4 regions of the Arthrobacter sp. GAS37 genome follow, and region 2 is predicted to be linked to each of the others. Evidence: riboswitches for the same ligand, from Rfam matches in the RefSeq annotation. Region 2 holds a riboswitch; each other region holds the start of a gene.
The links. Region 2 has a riboswitch for S-adenosylmethionine ahead of ABH924_RS00475 (aminotransferase class V-fold PLP-dependent enzyme). Riboswitches for the same ligand answer to the same signal wherever they lie in the genome.
Positions count from the first base shown of each region.

Region 1: it holds a riboswitch for S-adenosylmethionine, as region 2 does, so the genes downstream of both, ABH924_RS11505 (DUF1737 domain-containing protein) here and ABH924_RS00475 (aminotransferase class V-fold PLP-dependent enzyme) in region 2, are expected to answer to the same signal.
Region 3: it holds a riboswitch for S-adenosylmethionine, as region 2 does, so the genes downstream of both, ABH924_RS15435 (hypothetical protein) here and ABH924_RS00475 (aminotransferase class V-fold PLP-dependent enzyme) in region 2, are expected to answer to the same signal.
Region 4: it holds a riboswitch for S-adenosylmethionine, as region 2 does, so the genes downstream of both, ABH924_RS14550 (homoserine O-acetyltransferase) here and ABH924_RS00475 (aminotransferase class V-fold PLP-dependent enzyme) in region 2, are expected to answer to the same signal.

Region 1 covers NZ_JBIYDB010000011.1:82,605-87,874, reverse strand. Annotated here, with positions in the region: gene ABH924_RS11520 (glutamate--cysteine ligase) at 77-1,321, shown strand; gene ABH924_RS11515 (O-succinylhomoserine sulfhydrylase) at 1,331-2,539, opposite strand; gene ABH924_RS11510 (rhodanese-like domain-containing protein) at 2,540-2,950, opposite strand; gene ABH924_RS11505 (DUF1737 domain-containing protein) at 2,947-3,204, opposite strand; SAM riboswitch class IV at 3,215-3,327, opposite strand; gene ABH924_RS11500 (M55 family metallopeptidase) at 3,552-4,403, opposite strand; gene ABH924_RS11495 (serine hydrolase) at 4,610-5,270, shown strand, end outside.
Region 2 covers NZ_JBIYDB010000001.1:97,284-102,553, forward strand. Annotated here, with positions in the region: gene ABH924_RS00455 (DoxX family protein) at 1-111, shown strand, start outside; gene aroA (3-phosphoshikimate 1-carboxyvinyltransferase) at 118-1,512, shown strand; gene rsgA (ribosome small subunit-dependent GTPase A) at 1,515-2,630, shown strand; gene hisN (histidinol-phosphatase) at 2,722-3,534, shown strand; SAM riboswitch class IV at 3,696-3,808, shown strand; gene ABH924_RS00475 (aminotransferase class V-fold PLP-dependent enzyme) at 3,844-5,268, shown strand.
Region 3 covers NZ_JBIYDB010000019.1:32,867-38,136, forward strand. Annotated here, with positions in the region: gene ABH924_RS15420 (ammonium transporter) at 1-749, opposite strand, end outside; gene ABH924_RS15425 (helix-turn-helix domain-containing protein) at 1,020-1,595, opposite strand; gene ABH924_RS15430 (sodium:solute symporter) at 1,899-3,431, shown strand; SAM riboswitch class IV at 3,517-3,636, shown strand; gene ABH924_RS15435 (hypothetical protein) at 3,651-3,965, shown strand; gene ABH924_RS15440 (hypothetical protein) at 4,004-4,192, opposite strand; gene ABH924_RS15445 (VIT1/CCC1 family protein) at 4,461-5,270, shown strand, end outside.
Region 4 covers NZ_JBIYDB010000017.1:28,584-33,853, reverse strand. Annotated here, with positions in the region: gene ABH924_RS14560 (bifunctional o-acetylhomoserine/o-acetylserine sulfhydrylase) at 1-809, shown strand, start outside; gene ABH924_RS14555 (S8 family peptidase) at 870-3,236, opposite strand; SAM riboswitch class IV at 3,472-3,587, shown strand; gene ABH924_RS14550 (homoserine O-acetyltransferase) at 3,601-4,722, shown strand; gene ABH924_RS14545 (hypothetical protein) at 4,724-5,098, opposite strand; gene ABH924_RS14540 (SGNH/GDSL hydrolase family protein) at 5,166-5,270, opposite strand, start outside.

The DNA of each region.
Region 1 (5,270 bases), on a different contig from region 2:
TCCAGCAGAATCCTTCGGGGGGGGCCGCAAAATCCCGAGCTGTCTTGGCGAGGCTGCCATGGCGCACAATTGATCCGTGCGCACTTTTGGTGTGGAAGAGGAATTGCTGATCGTCGATCCCGTGACCGGCGAGCCGCTCGCCCTTGCCGACGCGCTCCTCTCGGGGCCCGCCAACGACGGCCCGGCCCAGGACGGCCCCGAAGCCGGTCCGCCCCTTGAAGAGATCGACGGCCCTGATACCGGCCTAAGCCACGAGCTCAAGCTTGAACAGATCGAAACCCAGACCCGGCCATGCCGCAGCTACGCCGAGCTCCTGCACCAGATCCGCAGGGCCCGGGGCCTCGCGAGCCACGCCGCACGGCGCCACGGCGCAAGGATCGCCGCGTTGGCCACATCACCGGTGGACGCCGCATTGCACACCACTCCGGATCCCCGGTACGCCATCATGCTCGAACGCTTCGGCATCACCGCGCACGAACAGCTCACGTGCGGATTCCACGTCCACACTTCGATCGAGTCCCCCGAGGAAGGCGTGATGGTCCTGGACCGCATCCGGGACAAGCTCGCTGTCTTCACCGCGATCAGCGCCAATTCGCCGTACTGGCGGGGCCTGGCTACGGGTTTTGAGAGCTACCGGACGCAGGCGTGGAACCGCTGGCCGTCGTCGGGGCCGTCAGCCATCTTCGGTTCCTTGGCTTCCTACCGGCGAGTTGTCTCGAGGCTCATCGAAACGGGAGTGTTGCTGGACGAGGGGATGGTTTACTTCGACGCCAGGCTGTCGCGGCACGTTCCCACCGTGGAGGTCCGGGTGGCCGATGTCTGCCTCCGGGCCGAGGATGCGGCGCTCATCGCGGTGCTCGTCAGGGCCTTGGTTGAGACTTCTGTTCGTGAGTACCATGCCGGAATAGAGCCGGCGGCCGTGCCTACGGCGCTTTTGCGGATGGCGTCCTGGCAGGCAAGCAACTTTGGACTCCGCACCGAACTGCTGGACTTCGGAACCTTCCGCCCGGAGCCCGCCGCGGACGTCGTCTGGTCGTTGGTGGAGTATCTGGAACCTGTGCTCGCCGAACAGGGTGAATTCGACTTGGTCCAGACCGGCGTGGCAGCCATCCTGGGCCGCGGCAACGGCGCTATCGAACAGCGTGGTGTTGCCGGGCGCTGGAGCGAGACCAACGGGGGCGCGCCCGACGCCGCCGGGTTGGCCGCCGTCGTCGAGCACGCCGTTCAGATCACGATGCGCTCGGAGAGGGACGAGAGCGACACCAAGCCGCAGCCCGTCCTCACCTGGGTGCGCCAGGACTGGCGCGAAGCGCCGGGTTAACCCGCCGGGCTAGACCTGCTTGAGGGCCCGCTCCAGGTCCCCGATGAGGTCGCCCACATCCTCCAGCCCCACCGAAAGCCGCACGACGCCGTCGCTCAGGCCAATGGCCGCGCGGCCTTCCGGACCCATGGCGCGGTGCGTGGTGGTGGCGGGGTGGGTGATGAGGGACTTTGAGTCGCCGAGGTTGTTCGAGATGTCGATGACGGCGAGACCGTCCAGCAGCGCGAAGGCGGCCTCTTTCGCCGATCGCCCCGCAGAGGGGAGCAGCTCAAAGGTGAGCACCGTTCCGCCGGCCTTCATTTGCTTCGCGGCCAGCTCGTACTGCGGGTGCGACTTCAGCAACGGGTACTTGACCCAACTGATGGCCGGCTGATCCTCAAGCCATTCGGCGATCCGCAACGCAGACGCCGAGGAGTGGTTGACGCGCAGCGCCATGGTCTCCAGGCCTTTGGTCAGGACCCAGGCGTTGAACGCGGAAAGCGACGGACCGGTGTGCCGCATGAGCTGCTTGACGGGACCGTCGATGAACTCCTTGGTGCCCAGGATCGCTCCGCCCAGGACCCGGCCTTGGCCATCGATGTGCTTGGTGCCCGAGTAGACAATCACGTCTGCGCCGAGATCGCCGCAGCGCTGCAGCAGGGGAGTGGCAAAGACGTTGTCGACGACGACGGTGGCGCCCGCCGCGTGAGCGAGCTCGCTCACCGCCGCGATGTCCACGATTTCCTGCATGGGGTTCGACGGCGACTCGAAGAAGACTGCCGTTGTCGGCTCGGACAACGCGGCACGCCACTGGTCCAGGTCCGGTCCGTCGACGAAGACGGTCTCGACGCCCCAGCGCGGCAGGATCTCGTTGAGGATCACGAAACAGGAACCGAAGAGCGAGCGGGCGGCGACCACGCGGTCACCAGCAGCCAGCAACGCACCGAGGGCGGTGAAGACAGCAGACATGCCCGACGCCGTCGCGAAGCACGCTTCGGTGCCTTCCAACAGGCGGAGGCGCTCCTGGAAGGTGGCTACGGAGGGGTTGCCGTAACGGGAGTAGACGAAGCGCTCGTCCTCGCCCGTGAATGCGCGCTCTGCGGCTGCGGCGGACTCATAGACGAATCCGGAGTTCAGGAAGACGGCCTCGGACGTTTCTTGGAAGTTGGTGCGGTCAAGACCGCCGCGGACTGCCTGGGTATCAGGGCTCCAGCCGGCGGCGTCAGGATTGAAAGTCACTTAGATGTTCCCCAGGTTCGTCGGAAGTCCACGGTTTTTCCAGCCGTTCACGGTTCGCTCGCCGTAGCGGTCCGGTTCGCCCTCAAAGCCCTCGAGGACGTTGTAGGCGGTGTAGCCGGCCTGGGTTGCGGCGATCGCGGCGGCGATGGAACGCTGGCCGGAGCGGCAGAGGAAGACCAGCTCGGTGCCGTCCGTCTCCGGAGCCTGTTGCGTCAGTTCTTCGATGAAACGCGTGTTGGGGATGCCGCCGGCCAGGTTCCACTGGATGAACAGGGGATCGTTTTCCGTGGCTTTGGTATCAGGGATCCCGATGTGTGCCCACTCGCCTTCGGTGCGGACGTCCACGAGGATGGCGCCTTGCTCGAGCTTGGCCCAAGCGTCGTGCGGGCTGAGGTCGCCTGCGTAGCTCATGCGTGGCCCTCGCCGTCGAACTCTTCGTCAAGCTGGTCCACCGCATTGGCAACGGCGGCATCCGCGCTCGCGATCGCCGCGGGCAGGACGATGGCCTGTGCCACGATCACGTCGGTGCCGTTGAAGGTCGCGGACGGGCTCCCGTGCAACACGTATCCCTCCGCGAGGGCGGTGGAGATCCGCTCGCAGAATTCCTTGGTGTCAGGGCCCGTGATGAGACGGTAGGAGAGTTTTTCTTCGGTGGGTTCAGGCATTGGTGCTCCTCAGTCACGCTTGCAGTTCGAAAGTGTCGATACGCCGAGTAGTCACCTGAGGCACCCCGCCGGAGAGAGGGTTGCCGACCAGCAAGTCAGGGCTTCGCGCTGGTGCTCATTACTCAAGAAGAAAATAACATCCACGACGGCGGCCTGCATCACCGGCCGTCGTCATGTTCCGTAACCGGACGGCAGTCGGCGGGGCCCACGCCCGTGGGTGGGCCCACGCTGGCGAGGGCCCCGGGTTGAGCTTGCGAAGGCTGGGAGCCAGTGGGTGGGCCCACGCTGGCGAGGGCCCCGGGCTGAGCTTGGGAAGGCTGGGAGCCAGTGGGGAAGGGCGTGATTAGCTAACGCCGCATGAAGAGTGCTGTCTTCGCGTTCATGGCGCTCGCCGCGAGTTCATAAAACACGACGATCAGTCCGAGCACTTGGCCAGCATCCGCTACCGTGCATTCGACCGAGCGGTCGCTCGTGCGTCGCGCACCCGGAATCGACATTGCAAGCTCGGCGGCGTTTGCCGTCGGCATATCCACAGCAACCGTGAACTGTGTCGGCAGTTCCGGAACGGTGAGAGTTGCCGCGTTACGGACGACGCGCGCCGCGGCTTCGCGAATGGCGTCGCGAGCCACGGAAGGCGCAACCGATGCGGTGGAAGTGTAGCCGTGCGCGACTTTGACCTCGACTACCTCGACTCCCGCGAACTGCTCCCGTGCGATACGGCAGATCACGTCATCGCCGCTGACGAGCCCGACGGGTACACCGAGCGAGGTCGCATACATGGCGTTGACCTCGGCCTCCGAGACCACCGCGCCGTTCACCCGTACCTCCGTGAAGTGGCTCGAAAAGGTGTGCGCAAGCACGCCGTATTCTCCTGCGGGGGCGTGATAGCCGATGAACAAGGCGACGTCGCAATCCGCGGTGAGTCCCTCGGCCATGCACTGTGCCTTCGGACTGCCGAACACGACGATGGCCCGGGGGTCGAGAAGCTCGTGAATCAGGTTGTCCATTGTGCCGTGCGAATCGTTGATGACAACCTCATCCGCACCCCCGTCGAAGGCACCCGCGATTGCGGCGTTCGCCTCGAGCGTCATCAATTCTTGCGCACGTGGATAGCCATAGCCGCCGCGGGCGACCTGGTCAAACGTCGCGACGCCGGCGACGCCCTCCATGTCGATCGAGATGAATGTCTTGACGCTCACGAGCTCTCCTTCGAATGTGGGGCGCGCAGGCGGGACTGCGCTCATGGAACCTCAGTATTGCGGCTACACACCTAACCGCGCCTGGGTCAGAGCAACCAAACAAGGCTTCAGCATTGTGCGATCGGACGAAGTGCGGGGGCGGTGGAGCGTCGATTGTAGAGGGACAAGACACCAGTGGACTCACCGCCACGAGAAGGGGAATCACCGTGACGAGCAACACCTCTACGAACCGCCCGCTTGAGCTCGAAGATATCGCGCGCTTCGTTGTGCCAGCCGAGACCGCCATCTCCCCAGATGGCACGCTCGTGGTCTTCACACGCACGGAAACCTTGAACGGCAGGGCGCACAGCTCACTCTGGGCGGTCAGCGACGGCTCCGAGGCTCGCCCCCTGACGAGCGGCCCGGCCGATTCCGCGCCGCAATTCGTTCCCGATGGCTCCGCAGTTCTCTTCCTGCGAGCATCCGCTGGACCAGCCCAGGTGTACCTACTGCCAATCGGAGGCGGCGAAGCGCGGGCACTTAGCGGCGCCGCGGACTTCCCCCGGGGTGTTGCGGCTGCGCGCGTCAGCCCCGACGGCCTCCGCCTCGCCATCACCGCAGCAGTTTCGCGCAACGTAACGGTACCCGCGGTGGAAGAGCCGATCGTGATCGACAGGCTCGGCTTCAAGACCGATGGGGTCGGCTGGAACGCAGCCGTTCGGATGCACCTCTTTGTGAGTGAGATCGCATCCGGCCGAGTGCGCCGCCTTAGCGACGGCGATTGGAATGCGAGCGAGGCAAACTGGTCGCCCGACGGCCTGCTGATCGCCTTTACGGCCGCCATCGAACCTGGCAGTGACGTCGATTGGACGAGCGGCGCCTACGTGC
Region 2 (5,270 bases):
GCTTGGCGTGCCGAACACCTCGCCATGGACGCGAAGAAGGCCACGGGCAAGCAGTTCAAGAAGACAGACCGGGCCGTCCGCAAGGCCGTAGACAACGCAGTTGGAGCATAAGGAAGCATGCCAGGAACCCCCGCCACGCAGACAGACGATTCAGGGAGCACCACCACCTCCGCACTCCCCCTGTGGCCGGCACCCTTCGCCAGCCACCCTGTGGATGCCACGGTCACGGTTCCTGGTTCGAAGTCCCTGACCAACCGCTATCTGGTCCTGGCGGCACTGGCCAACGGCCCAAGCAGGCTCCGGGCACCCTTGCATTCGCGCGATTCCGCCCTGATGGTCGAGGCCCTGCGCCGGCTTGGCGCCAGCATTACCGAGGTTCCCGGTGATGGACACTACGGCCCGGATCTCGAAGTCACCCCTATCGACCCGGCGGCTGCCGCATCGGAGACCGCCATCGACTGTGGCCTGGCCGGCACGGTCATGCGGTTTGTGCCGCCGCTCGCGGCCCTCCGCAACGGCGCGTCCGTGTTCGACGGCGATCCGCACGCACGCCAACGTCCCATGGGCACGATCATCGAAGCCCTCCGGACACTCGGAGTGGAAGTCAGCGCATTGGACGGGCACACGGCGAGCTCCCTGCCGTTCAAGGTTTCCGGCACCGGCTCTGTCCGCGGTGGCCACTTGGTGATCGATGCGAGCGCTTCGTCGCAGTTCGTCTCCGCCCTGTTGCTGGTCGGTGCACGCTTCGATGAGGGCCTTCACCTGGAGCATGTCGGCAAGCCCGTGCCGAGCCTCGACCACATCAACATGACCGTCTCGGTCCTCCGGGGCGTCGGGGTGCAGGTGGATGACTCCGTGCCGAACCATTGGCGCGTCGCCCCCGGTACCATCCAGGCATTCGACGAGAGGATCGAGCAGGATCTCTCCAACGCGGGTCCCTTCCTCGCCGCGGCGCTGGCGACGAAGGGAACTATCCGGATCCCCAACTGGCCGGCCAACACCACGCAAGTCGGGGATCTCTGGCGGGACATCCTCGCCACCATGGGTGCCACTGTCACGCTGGACAATGGCACACTGACAGTCACCGGCGGACCGGAGATCCTGGGCGCCGACTTCGACGAAACCAGCGAACTCGCCCCTACGGTGGCGGCATTGTGCGCCCTGGCAACCAGCCCTTCCCGCCTCACTGGCATCGCGCATTTACGTGGACACGAAACGGACAGGCTTGCTGCGCTGGTCGCGGAAATCAACCGGCTCGGCGGCGACGCCGAGGAAACCAGCGACGGCCTGGTGATCCGGCCCGCGGTGCTGCACGCCGGCGTCGTGCACAGCTACGCCGACCACCGCATGGCTACCGCGGGCGCCATCCTGGGGCTCGCCGTCGAGGGTGTCCAGGTTGAAGACATCGCGACGACTTCCAAGACCATGCCCGAATTTCCGCAAATCTGGGCATCGATGCTCAGTGCCGGCCAAGCGGTCGCGGGCACCGGCTCAACGGAGACAAGCAACTAACGATGGCCCGCGACGCAAGCTCCTGGGACGAATCCGATGTCCGGGTCCGCCCCAACAAGAAGGGCACACGCCCCCGCACGAAGGACCGCCCCAGCCACGACGACGCCGTGATCGGGCGCATCATCACAGTCGACCGCGGCCGCTACACCGCGATAGTGGGCGAAAGCTCGGACAATGAGCGCATCGTCATTGCCGCCCGTGCCCGGGAGCTGAGACGCTCCCCCGTGGTTCCCGGAGACTTCGTGGCCCTCGTCGGCGATGTGTCCGGAGCCCCGGACACCCTCGCCCGCCTCGTGCGCGTCGAGGAGCGCAAGACCCTCCTGCGGCGGAGTGCCGATGACACGGATCCGATCGAACGGGCCGTCGTCGCCAACGCCGACCAGCTCGTGGTGGTGGTTGCGGCCGCCAACCCGGAGCCGCGCACCGGATTCATCGACCGCGCCTTGGTGGCAGCGTACGACGCCGGAATCGAGCCGCTGCTGCTCGTTACCAAAGCGGACGTCAAGGATCCGACGGAACTCCTTGCCAACTATGTGAGCCTGGGTTTCCCCATCATCATCAGCCGGACGGCCGACGCAGGGGCTTCCGGCATCGACGCCCGTTCCGACGACGGCTTGTCCGCCCGCCTCGACGGCGACGCCGTCGGCCAATTGCGGGACTACCTCGACGGCAAGGTCACCGTGCTCCTGGGCCATTCCGGCGTCGGGAAGTCCACCATGGTGAATGCCCTCACCGGCGCCGAACGCGCCACGGGCGGGGTCAACGCCGTGACGGGCCGGGGCCGCCATACCTCGTCCTCAGCGCTTGCACTAAAGCTCAGTGACGCCCCCGGCGGCAGCTGGATCATCGATACGCCCGGCATCCGTTCCTTCGGCCTCGCCCACGTGAACCCGGACCGCATCCTGCATGCCTTCCCGGATCTGGAACCTGGAACGGAAATGTGCGAGCGAGGCTGCAAGCACGATGCCTCCGCGGTTCGCTGCGGACTGGATTCCTGGGTCGCTGACGGCCACGCCGGCGAGGCAGGCCCGGCCCGCTTGGCGTCGTTGCGCCGGCTCCTTGGCGCGGACCCGCGCATGGAAGCCCAAGAGGCGAAGGAACTGGGCACTGTCAATTAACAGCCCGGTCAATTAACAGCACGGTCAACGACCTGCGCGCTTGCCGTCCTACCTCCCCGGCTCACCGGCGAATAGACGGTAGTTTGGAACCATGACCCAACCCGATTCGAGCTACAACGACGACCTGCGGCTGGCACACGTCCTGGCCGACTCCGTCGATTCCCTGACAATGGAGCGGTTCAAGGCACTGGACCTCCAGGTCGAGACCAAACCCGACCTGAGCCCCGTCACCGATGCCGACAAAGCCGCCGAGGAAGCTATCCGCGGGCAGCTCTCCCGTTCCCGCCCCCGCGACGCCGTCCTCGGGGAAGAATTCGGCAGCACGGGCCACGGCTCGAGGCGTTGGATCATCGATCCCATCGACGGGACCAAGAACTTCGTGCGCGGCGTGCCCGTCTGGGCTACGTTGATCGCCCTCGTGGACGAGGGCGAGGTAGTAGTGGGGCTCGTGAGCGCTCCGGCGCTCGGCAAGCGTTGGTGGGCGGCCAAGGGCTCGGGCGCCTACATGGGCCGATCCCTGGCCGCAGCCACCCGGCTGAAGGTTTCCAACGTGTCGCGGCTTGAAGACGCCTCGCTTTCCTACTCCGAGCTGTCCGAGTGGAAGCAGCATGGTTCGCTGGACAGCTTCCTGGGCCTCGAGAACGATGTCTGGCGCAGCCGTGCGTACGGTGATTTCTGGTCCTACTGCCTGGTGGCCGAGGGCGCCGTGGACATCGCCGCGGAGCCGGAACTCCAGGTCTACGACATGGCGGCCTTGGTGCCGATCGTGACGGAAGCCGGCGGACGCTTCACGTCCCTCGACGGCGCGGATGGTCCCTTCGGCGGAAACGCCGTCGCTACCAACTCGATCCTGCACTCGGAGGTCCTCAAGAGGCTCAACCCCGAGCTCGACGACCTGCTCTAGTCCTCTCTCTTCACTGAACAAACGACGGCGGACGCCCCCTTTTGGGGGCGTCCGCTGCTTTTTCTTCGGCAGAACGCACAGTTTTCCGGCGGTGTAATAATCCGCTTAACAATCGCCGGTCACCTTGGAACCAGCCTTGCCGGTGTCCTAGGCTCTTTACAGGTCACGAGTGCCAGCGCGAAACCCCGGTTTGCTGGCCGGCAACCCTCCATCGCGGCGGGGTGCCCCGGGTGACGACCCGGCCGGTCCGGAACGGATGCGGCAAGCGCGGACCCCCTGTACGCAGGGGTCCCTCTTGAGTGAGGTCCAATGAGCACAGCCACATTTACTTCCCCGGCTCTTTCGCAGCACAACGAATCCGCACAGCAGCGCGGTGAATCGCTGCCCCGGGCATCCCGCCCACTTGCCGCGGTCACCGGCGCGGAGTTGCAGGCACCCTTGATCCAGGGTGGCCACATCCGCTACGCCAACCTCGACTACGGCGCGTCCGCACCTGCCCTGACCGTGGTTTCCGCGTACCTCAACGAGATCCTGCCGTACTACGCGAGCGTCCACCGCGGCGCAGGCTACGCCTCCCAGATCAGCACCTCGGTCTACGAAAACGCCCGCAACATCGTCCGTGACTTCGTTGGCGGGCGGCCGGACGATTCGGTCATTTTCACTCGCAACACCACAGATTCGCTCAATCTGCTGGCCGGCTGCTTGCCGGTCGAGGACGGTCGGCACCTTGGCGAAGTCCTTTACCTGGACATCGAGCACCACGCCAATCTCCTGCCGTGGCAAGGCGTCCCCCACCGCAGCATCGTTGCGGCGGGAACGTTGTCCGAGACCGTGTCCAATGTCCGCACGGCGCTCTCCCACGGGGGCGTCAGCCTCCTGGCTGTCACCGGCGCGTCGAACGTGACCGGCGAAATCCTGCCCATCAAGGACCTCGCTGCCTTGGCCCACGAATTCGGGGCGCGGATTGTGGTGGACGCGGCCCAGCTCGCCCCGCACCGCCGCATCGATATCGCCGCCGCGGATGTCGACTACTTGGTTTTCTCGGGGCACAAGCTCTATGCACCGTTCGGCGCCGGTGTCCTGGTGGGCCGCCCCGATTGGCTCGACGCCGGCACGCCGCACCTGGCAGGAGGCGGCGCCGTCCGCGAGGCGCGCCTCGATTCCGTCAGTTGGGCCACGGGACCGGCCAGGCACGAAGGCGGCTCGCCGAACGTGCTCGGCGCGGCCACCCTCGCCCGGGCCACGCAGGTCATTGCCAGCCTCGACCACGATGAATGGCACGCCCACGAGGCAGCCATCCGCTCGCATCTGGTCGAGGGCCTCAACCAAATCGACGGCGTGACCGTGCACCAGATCTTCAGCGACACCGATCCCCAGGACACCATCGGCGTCGTGAACTTCTCGCTCCAGGGCTACGACGCAGGACTGGTGGCGGCCTACCTTGCGGCCGAGCACGGCATTGGCCTGCGCGACGGACGCTTTTGCGCCCACCCGCTGCTCAAGCGCCTCGGCCTTCCCTCCGGATCCCTTCGAGCCAGTTTCGGCGTGGGCTCGCGCTTGGAAGACGCCACCCGGCTCATCGCGGGCATCCAAGCGCTCAAGAGCAATGGCCTCGGCTGGGACTACGTGGTGGATGCCGGCCGGTGGGTCCCGGCGAACGACCACCGAAGCTACCCGGAGTGGGCTCCCAACACTCCCGGGACCGCGGGCGCCGCTCCCTGCAGCACCGACTGATT
Region 3 (5,270 bases), on a different contig from region 2:
ATTCCATCAGCGGCCAGTTCCGAACCGGCATTGAAGCCGAACCACCCGAACCACAGCAAGCCGGCCCCAAGCATCACGAAGGGAAGGTTGTGCGGCCGGATGTTGGGGTCCTTCATGAATCCGAGCCGTTTGCCGAGCACGACCGCTAGCATCAGCCCGGCCATGCCCGCGTTCATGTGGACAACGGTGCCACCGGCAAAGTCGAGGGCTGAGATCTTGCTGCCGATGATCCCGGTGGATCCGAAGAGGCCGCCACCCCAGACCCAGTGGGCAATGGGAGCGTAGACGATGGTGACCCAAAGGCCGGCAAACAACAGCCACGGGCCAAACCTGACACGTTCGGCCACCGCGCCACTGATCAATGCGACCGTAATGATGGCGAAGGTGGCTTGGAATCCTATGAAGACCATGTCCGGCAAGCCCGGGGCTTTCCCGCCGATGACGCTGGCCAGTCCGCTGAGTCCGAAGTTCGCGAAGGGATCTCCGATGAAGCCGCCCAGGGTGTCCGGGCCGAATGCGAGTCCGTAGCCCCACAGGGCCCAGACCACCGCGACCACGCCAATGGCGCCGAAGCTCATCATCATGATGTTGAGGACGGACTTCATCCTGACCAGGCCGCCGTAGAAGAACGCCAAACCTGGCGTCATGAGAAGGACGAGGGCGGAAGCTGCAAGCATCCAGGCTGTTGCGCCGGGATCGAGGGTCTGGGGGTTCACATCGAGCCCTACGCTGAAGAATGCTGGGTTCATTTCGGGAGCCTTCCTGCATATACGGCGCTCCATGGCGCCCGCACGGCGAGACCATTTTTAAAACGAACAGGTCCTGGTACCCCACGGGATACCGACCTTGACGAGTTGCGTTGACTCGAACGTACCGTCGCCCTGTTTCAGCATTCGGCACGGATCATTTCAGGCACGTAACAGCGCAGGCCCCAGAGTTAAATCCTGAAGTCAGTCATGTTTCAGGCGTGTTACACGCCGCGTGTCGGCCCCGTACGCCGGGGGTTCACAGCGCCAGCGTCAGCGGCTGGCTGCCGGCACCAGGATCCAGAGCACCTCAACGGGCTCGTCCGTCGGATTGACCCAGGTGTGCGGCTCGCGGCCCGGGAAGGACAGCGTGTCTCCCTCTTCGAGCTCGTACTCCTCGTTGGTGAGGATCAATTTAATGCGGCCCTTGACGACGTGCAGGACGTCGACGTCGCAATCGACAGCGTAAAGCTCGGCTTCTCCCCGGCCGCGGGGCTCGATGGAGGCCTGCAGGATCTGCAACCGCCGTTCCGATCGGGCGGTCAGGAGCCGTTCCACGATTCCCTGGCCGCCGAGCGAAATCCGCGGCCCATCGTCGCGCCGGGTCAGATGTGTCTCCGGCGCGGCAAAAAGGTCTCCGATAGACACCGAAAGAACTTGGCAAAGCGTCACAAGGGAAGCGACCGACGGCGACGTCAGGTCACGCTCCACACGGCTCAGGAACCCTTTGGTCAGGCCGGTGGCGTCGGCAACCTGCTCGATGGTGAGCCGCTGCGATTGGCGTGCGGCACGGATTCTGGAACCGATGGCAACGGGGACGTTGCTCGGTTCAACGGGGAGAGCCTTCATTCACGAACCTTTCAGGCCGTTTATGCGGCCCTGTCATTGCAGCAATAGTAGCCGGATCGCCCGCGTGGCAGGGCCTTTGGCTAGCTAGAGGTCCGCCGATGAGTCCGCTGCGCAAAGCAGCGCCTTGACTGTTACTCGCATCACTACGTATCCTCATAGGCAACAAGTGTTGCTTGTGAGGCATACATCACAGGCTACTCTCCCCAATCACCCGCGCAGAGACCTTCCGCGACCCGCAACGAAACCCAGCGGACCGGCGTCGGAATCCCCAGGAACTCTGCGCATCACTTTCAGGAGCCGACCGTGGACTCTTCGTTCATCAATATTGCGATCGTGGTGGTGTATTTGCTCGCCATGCTGGCCTTCGGCTGGTGGGGCAAGTCGCGCACCAAGAACAACAGCGACTTCCTGGTGGCAGGGCGCCGCCTCGGTCCGATGCTCTACACCGGCACCATGGCCGCCGTCGTCCTCGGCGGCGCATCGACGGTTGGCGGCGTCGGCCTCGGCTACAAGTTCGGCATCTCCGGCATGTGGCTGGTAGTCGCCATCGGTTCGGGCGTCCTCCTCCTGAGCCTGCTTTTCGCCGGCACCATCCAGCGGTTGAAGATCTACACGGTCTCCCAGATGCTGAGCCTGCGTTACGGCCAGCGCGCCACGCAGACCTCCGGCATCGTCATGCTGGCCTACACCCTCATGTTGTGCGCCACGTCGACGGGCGCCTACGCCACCATCTTCGTCGTCCTCTTCGGCTGGGAGCGCTGGCTCGCCATCGCCGTCGGCGGCGCCATCGTCTTGGTCTACTCCACCATCGGCGGCATGTGGTCCATCACCCTCGCCGACCAGGTGCAGTTCATCATCAAGACGGTGGGCATCTTCTTCCTCATGCTCCCGTTCGTCCTCAACGCCGCCGGCGGCTTCGACGGCATCCGTGCCCGTGTTGACGCCAGCTTCTTCCAGTTGGACGGCATCGGAGCCCAGACGATCATCACGTACTTCGTGGTCTACACCCTGGGCTTGCTGATCGGCCAGGACATCTGGCAGCGCGTCTTCACTGCCAAGACCCCCAAGGTGGCCCGTTGGGGCGGCGCCACTGCCGGTATCTACTGCGTCCTGTACGGCGTCGCCGGCGCTTTGATCGGCCTTGCCGCCCGCGTTGCCCTGCCCAACATCGACGTCAAGGCCCTTGGCAAGGACGTTGTCTACGCCGAGGTAGCCACCCACATCCTGCCGATCGGCATCGGCGGCCTCGTCATGGCCGCGGCAGTCGCGGCCATGATGTCCACCGCGTCCGGAGCCCTCATCGCCGCAGCCACCGTTGCCCGCGCCGACGTGGTCCCGTTCGTGGCCAGCTGGTTCGGCAAGACGATCAACACCGACGACACCGAAAACCCCGAGCACGACGTCAAGGCCAACCGGTACTGGGTCCTTGGCCTGGGCATCGTAGCCGTGCTGATCTCCATGGCGGCGCAAGACGTCGTCGTGGCCCTGACCATCGCCTACGACATCCTGGTGGGCGGCCTGCTGGTTGCTATCCTCGGTGGCTTGGTCTGGAAGCGTGGCACCGGTATTGCCGCGGCTTGGTCCATGGCGGTCGGGTCCATACTGACGCTGGGCCTGCTGATCGCTTACGCCACGGGAATCATCCCCAGCGAAGACGGCGTCTACGCCAACGATCCCATCTACTGGGGCCTCGGCGCCTCGCTCCTGGTCTACGTTGTGGTCTCCCTCCTGACGCCGCCAACCGAGCCCGCGGTCCGCGAAGCATGGGACCGCCGCGTTGCCGGGGCGGCCGTGGAGGAACTCCCCTTGGAACCCCACCCGGTGGCCAGCCACTAAGCTTCAGCAAGCTGAGTACGACGGCGGCGCCGCACCTTCTCCTTGAGAGGGTGCGGCGCCGCTGCTGCATGTACAGTAGGAAGAGCTTCAAGAGATGTGGTGCAAAGCTCCGACTTGCCACACGCCAACCCCATGTTCACGGGTGGTTCGGATGAAGAAGCGGCCCGGCTCGGACCAGAGACAACCGAACGGGCAAGAGCAACTCCACAGGAGAAGGCCATGCCTTTCGAAAACGGCGCCACAGCCGACCGCACCACCCACTCCGGCACCCTCTTGTTGCCCCGCCCCCGGCGGGTGGACGAGTTCGTCCGGGTGATTCCCGGCGTCGACCTCTCCCAAGGCTCCATCACGTTCGTGGTGGACGGAAACCTGGAACGCTATTGGCATCATGAGCCCCGGCTCATCACCGAAGCGCTCTCAAAAGCAGTCCAGCCCGCGCGCTGGTTCCCCGCGACACGGAAACTCACCCTTACGGTGGCGGCAACCGGGCACCGGGCGGGCGTGCAGAGGCACTTCATCCTGAGCGCGTTCTAGCTACCAGGGCTTAGCACGTCGGGTTCAGCGGGTCGGGGTTATTCGATCTCTTCAACCTCACGGTGTTCGTCGGCATCGAGCCCAACCGGCCGTTCATCGTCGTCAAGAACCTCGGATTGGTCCTCCCAGTCCTCGTCCACCGCCAGGTCCTCGTTGTAGTCATAGGCGGGATCGGCCTCGACCGTGGGACGGTCGGGGTGGCGGGCGTGGGTTTCGGTGCTGTCCATGGTGCAACCTCCGTTCGACGTGCCGCTGAGCCCATCGCACAGGCATATGAGGCAGCCGGTCATCACGCTACCCCGCCAATTCGTGGACCCTGTTCATCCATCCCAGCACTGCCCCCTGCGGCGGTCAAGGCCTCCCGCGAGTCTCCCGGTTTTTGAGGCGCGCCTAAAATATCCAGTAAGGATTGCCAGCCGAAAAGCCGCGGAAATTGGCGATAAAGTGGAGCTGCAATGAGGCGATGAAGCCCGCCCCAGCAACCCAGGAGTCCCGGTGCAACCGCACACAAAACCCTCGCATTCAGGCAATCCCTCGGACTCAAGCAGTCCATCGCAAGACGCAGCAGCCACCAAGACTACCCCGTCGTCGTCGGACATCAAGCGCTGGCGGCAGTACTTGGCGGACGAGCGGGCCGAGGCCGCCGTGTACCGCGAACTGGCGCAGCGCCGGGACGGCGAGGAACGCGAAATCCTTTTGGCCCTCGCTGAGGCTGAGGGCCGCCATGAGGCACACTGGCTCAGGGTCCTCGGCGAACATGCCGGCATGCCGAAGGCGGCCTCGGTCCGGAGCCAAATGCTCGGCTTCCTGGCCCGGAACTTCGGATCAGTGTTCGTGTTGGCCCTCGCCCAACGGGCTGAAGGCCGCTCGCCTTACGCGAAGGATCCAGCAGCGACCCGCGCCATGGCGGCCGACGAACAGATCCACGAAGAAGTAGTCCGCGGCCTCGCGACGCGCGGCCGCAACAGGTTGTCCGGTACCTTCCGCGCGGCCGTATTCGGCGCCAACGATGGCCTGGTCAGCAACCTTTCCCTCGTGATGGGCATGGCGGCCACCGGCGTTCCCGCGGCCGTGGTCCTGTTCAGCGGCATCGCCGGCCTTTTGGCGGGCGCGCTGTCCATGGGTGCCGGCGAGTATGTCTCGGTCCGCTCGCAGCTCGAGCTCCTCAAGGCCACCCGACCCACCCAGGCCACGCTGACCGCAGCCCCGGCCCTGGACATCGAGCACAATGAGCTGGTCCTCGTGTATCTGGCCCGGGGCATGTCCCGGGAAGCCGCCGAACACCGGGCCGCCGAACGCATGGGC
Region 4 (5,270 bases), on a different contig from region 2:
TCTCCCGCATCGCGCACGAGGCCGGAGTCCCGCTCGTCGTCGACAACACCCTCGCCACGCCCTACCTGATCCGGCCCATCGAGTGGGGCGCGGACATCGTGGTGCATTCGGCCACCAAGTACCTGGGCGGGCACGGATCTGCCATAGCCGGTGTCATCGTGGACTCCGGCAACTTCGATTTCGGCAAGGACCCCGAGCGGTTCCCCAACTTCAACACTCCGGACCCCAGCTACAACGGCCTGGTCTATGCCCGCGACCTCGGCAAGGACGGTGCCCTCGGCGCGAACCTCTCCTACATCCTCAAGGCCCGGGTCCAGCTTCTGCGCGACCTCGGCTCGGCAGTATCCCCGTTCAACGCTTTCCTGATCTCCCAAGGAATCGAAACCCTCAGCCTGCGGGTGGAACGCCACGTGGGCAACGCCACTAAAGTGGCGCAATGGCTCGAAGGGCGCGACGACGTTGAATCGGTCGCGTACGCGGGGCTGCCTTCCAGTCCGTGGTTCGAACGCGGGCGGAAGTACGGACCCCGGGGCACTGGCGCCGTGGTGTCCTTCACCATCCGCGGCGGGATCGACGCCGGCAAACGCTTCGTAGACGCCTTGGAGCTGCATTCGCACGTGGCAAACATCGGCGACGTCCGTTCCTTGGTTATCCACCCCGCGTCCACGACACACAGCCAGCTGACCCCGGAACAGCAGGCCGTGGCCGGAGTGACCCCGGGCCTGGTGCGGCTGTCCGTCGGGATCGAGCACATCGACGACATCCTCGCGGACCTCGAGTCAGGATTCCGGGCGGCCAAGGGCGCCTAGACGCATTGCCGGTTCGTTCAATGACGGGGCGCCCACTCCTGGGGGCGCCCCGTCTCTCGCTTAACCAGCGAGGAAGTACCCGGAAGTGTCGGCGAGGAGCTCCACTGTGCCGTTGGAGTTGTTGGTGAAGGTAATGGTGCCATCGGGAGCAACGGGCGTAATGGCGAAGTTCGGGATGATCTGTCCCGTCGCGAAGTTCACGTTCGAGGTACCAGGTTGCGTGCTTCCTCCGGCGTAGGCGGTGATGAAGCCGAACGACGACGGATTGGCCACGGTGATGTTCATCGCGACCGCGGAGACGCCGGATGCTTGGACGCCGCCACGGCCGGTGACCTTGACGCTGATGGTCTGCCCGGGGGCGACCGGTCCGTGGAATCCGCCGGTTCCGTCACGGGTGTCCAATTGCCGGAACGGGATCTGGGCGGAAAACGCGCCGGCAGTTGACGGTATGCCTGCAAGGTAATAGCCCGAGGTATCGGCAATGATCTGGACGGTTCCGCCGGAGGTGTTCGTGAATGAAATCGTCCCGTCGGGAGCGACGGGCGTGATGGCGAAGTTCGGGACGATCTGTCCCGTCGCGTAATTCACGTTCGAGGCGTTCGGTCGCGGAGTCCCGCCCGCGTACGCAGTGATGAAGCCGAACGACGACGGATTGGCCACCGTGATGTTCATCGCGACCGCGGAAACCCCGGAAGAGGGAATGCCACCCTGCCCGGTGACGCGGACCCTGATGGTTTGCCCCGGCGCGACCGGTCCGGTGACGCCGCCGACACCGTTCCGGGTATCCAGTTGCCGGAACGGAGCCTGGGCGGAGAACGTCCCGGGAGCGGGTGATGCGCCAGCGGTGAGGTAGTAGCCGGTGATGTCGGCGATGAGTTGGACCGTGCCGTTGGAGCTATTCGTGAAGGAAATCGTTCCGTCGGACCCGACCGGCGTGATCGCGAAATTCGGGACGATCTGCCCGGGAGCAAAATTCAGGTTCGAGGTCGCCGGCCGATTGGTTCCGCCTGCGTAGGCGGTGATGAAGCCATTCGACGTCGGGTTGGCCACTGTGATGTTCATTGCGACAGCGGAAACTCCGGTAGCTGGGAGGCCGCCGCGTCCGGCAACCTTGACGCTTATGGTCTGTCCGGGGGCGACCGGCCCGTTGACACCACCGGTCCCGTCTCGCGTGTCAAGCTGCCTGCAAGGGGTCGTAGCCGCAAAACCGCCCAAAGGGTCCTGTGATGGAGAAAAGAGCGAAGCGCTGACGTAAAGCAGCCGGTTTGGCATGCAGTTCCCAGTCGACTGAACTATTCCGGCCGTTGAGCCGACCGTCAGCGTTGCCGAGACCTGCGCAGGGCTCCACGATGGATGCATGGAGAGGAGCATCGCGGCAGCTCCTGCCACATGCGGAGAGGCCATGGAGGTTCCGCTCAAGGTGGCCGTTGCGGTGGGCGAGGTAATCCAATCAGAAACGATACTGACGCCCGGCGCGTAGAGATCCACACAAGGGCCGTAGTTGGAGAACGATGCTTGGTGATCTGACATATCGGAGGCGGCCACTGTCAGAGCCGCCGGCACGCGTCCGGGAGAACTATTGCATGCATCGGCGGCCGGCAAGCCCTTTTGGCCTTGGTTGCCCGCTGCCAGGGTCACGCTGACGCCGTGATCGATGACGCCCTGAACTGCCGCGTCGACGGTTGTGTCTATCGCGTCCGCGCTCAGGCTGAGGTTGGCCACGGCGGGGGTTCCGGCTTGGTGATTCGCGACAATCCAGTCCAGCCCGGCAATGACATCGGATGAGTAGCCCGAGCCATTGCATCCGAGCACCCGGACAGGGACGATGTTTGCAGACTTGGCGACGCCGTACTTGGTCCCGGCGATAGTCCCGGAAACGTGGGTTCCGTGGCCGTTGCAGTCCTCGGTGCCATGGCCGTCGTCGGGGGTGACGCCGGCAAATCCGGGGAGGATGCGGCCGCTGAAATCCGTGTTGGCGGAATAGATCCCGGTGTCCACGACGTAGACGGACACACCCCCACCGCTCGACGGCGGTGTGTAGCTTCCATCCAAAGGAAGTGCGCGCTGGTCGATCCGGTCAAGGCCCCAAGAGGGGGCAGGCTGCTGAGTGTCCGAAATCCGCACCGGGGTGTCCCGCTCGACCGACGCCACGTGGCTCGACTTCGCCAACGCAGCGGCCTTGGCGGGCGTCGCCGTGACGACTGCGGCCTTCACGGCATGCGTGAACGTCTTGTCCACCGCGACTCCTTGCGAGCGCAGCTCCGCGGTCTTGCCGGCAACGTCCGCGCCGTCGGCGTAGTGGACCACGTATCGGTCTTCGCCAGCTGCCGGAGTTGTGTCGGCATGCGCCGGCAGCGGCACTCCCACAGTGAAACCTGATACCAGCATGAACAGGGCTATCGGAACGACGCCGAATGGCTTTTTCACGAGCTTCAATCTTCCTGTGACGCAGGGCCGCGGGCGCAAGAACGGGCGCACAATGCGGATGCAATGAAAACGCAGACTGCTGCGCCCAATTCTATCTCCAGTCACACAGGCATCACCCGTCTCTTCAATTTCAGACGTCCGCAGCCCCTGCTTCGTGAACAAAACGCGGCCGAGTGTCACAAAGATGTCATAATCTTCGTCAGAAGGGGTCCGGTTTTCCTAGACTCTTCCTATAGGTCATGAGTGCCAGTGACAGCCCCGGCTTGCTGGCCGGCAACCCTCCATTCGCGGCGGGGTGCCCCGGGTGAAGACCTGGCCCTTCGCTGTATTGGCGGCGGGCAAGCGCGATGTGAGGTGTCAACGAATGACAATTGCTGCAACAGCCATACCCCTTTCCGGTACCCCGGACGGAACCCTCAAGTATGTTTCCGTGGGCGGACTCGAGCTGGAGGCCGGGGGTTTCCTGCCGGAGGTCGTCCTCGCGTACGAGACGTGGGGGCGGCTCAACGCAGACGCCTCCAACGCTGTCCTGGTGGAACACGCCCTGACCGGCAGCACCCATGTGGCCCGTGGCGAGAGCGATGAAGAAGGCTGGTGGGAGCAACTCGTTGGTCCCGGCGCCACCATCGACACGGACCGCTACTTCGTGGTCTCCGTCAACATCGTGGGAGGCTGCTACGGCAGCACCGGGCCGTCGTCGAGCGCTCCTGACGGCAGACCGTGGGGCTCCCGCTTCCCGCTCGTGACCCTGCGGGACAGCACCGTCGCCGAAGCCCGGCTGGCCGACGCTTTGGGGATCCGCAGCTGGCACACCGTCGTCGGCGGGTCCATGGGTGGTGCACGCGCACTTGAATGGGCCGTCAGCTATCCGGACCGCGTCAAACGATGCGCCGTGATTTCGATCGGGGCGTACAGCACTGCCGAGCAGATCGCCTTTGCGCAGGCCCAGACGCTCGCCATCCGGCAGGACGCCGACTTCAACAGCGGGGACTACTATGGCCAGGCCGCGCCCGAGGCGGGGTTGGCCCTGGCCCGGCGGATCGCCCACATCACCTATCGTTCGGCGGATGAACTGGACTTCCGCTTCGGCCGGAACGCCCAAGGCGGCGAGACACCCCTTCAGGCTGCCGCGTTGGGGGACCGGGGCCGCTACCAGGTGGAGAGCTACCTCGACCACCAGGGAAGCAAACTGGTCCAGCGCTTCGACGCCAACAGCTACATCGCCATCACCGAGGCCCTCATGAGCCACGACATCACCCGCGGCCGGGGCTCCTTGGAGGAGGCGCTGTCCGTGGCAACTGCAAAATTCTTCATTGCCTCAGTGGACTCGGACCGCCTCTACTTCCCGGAACAATCCCACGAGCTGGCCAAGGCCTTGCCCGGAGAGGTCCCGGTTCACGTAATCGAGGCGCCGATCGGGCACGACGGGTTCCTCACCGAGATCGGACAGCTCGGTCCCCAGCTGCGAGAGGCCTTCTTCGGCTGAATCAGCCGTTCATGATCTCCTGGCGGAGCTTCATGTAGTCCTCCATGGCGATTTTCCCGTCGCTGTACTCCTGGTCCAGTTCGGCAAGTTTCCGTGCCCGGTAGCCTTGGGGCGCACTGTTCGGCTGGGGAGCGGCCGACGACGGCGGAGCGGCCTGCGGTGCGGGCCTCGCCACCGGAGGTTGCGGCTCAGCCGGGATGATTACCGGGGGTTGCTCCGGGTATCCGACGGGATAGTTCTGTGAAGGATAGGACTGCCCGGGGTAATTCTGCGGAGGGAAGTCCCGGAGCCTGCGCTGGCGCGATCGGTTGTACATGCGGATCCCCATGGGAATCAGCCAAGAGCAGACGATGATCCAGAAGATCAAGTTGTTCACGGTGGAGGCCTCCTAGGTCTTTCACCAGCTTAGCCCCGCTCCCTGTAACCCACCCCGTGGTTCCCGGTCAGATCCGGGGAAGGATCGTCTCGGCAGGACCGAAGACGGGCCCCGGCGTCGGGCGTTTCGGCAGGATTCCATCGCCTGAGGACTGGTGCCGGATCCGGCGGAT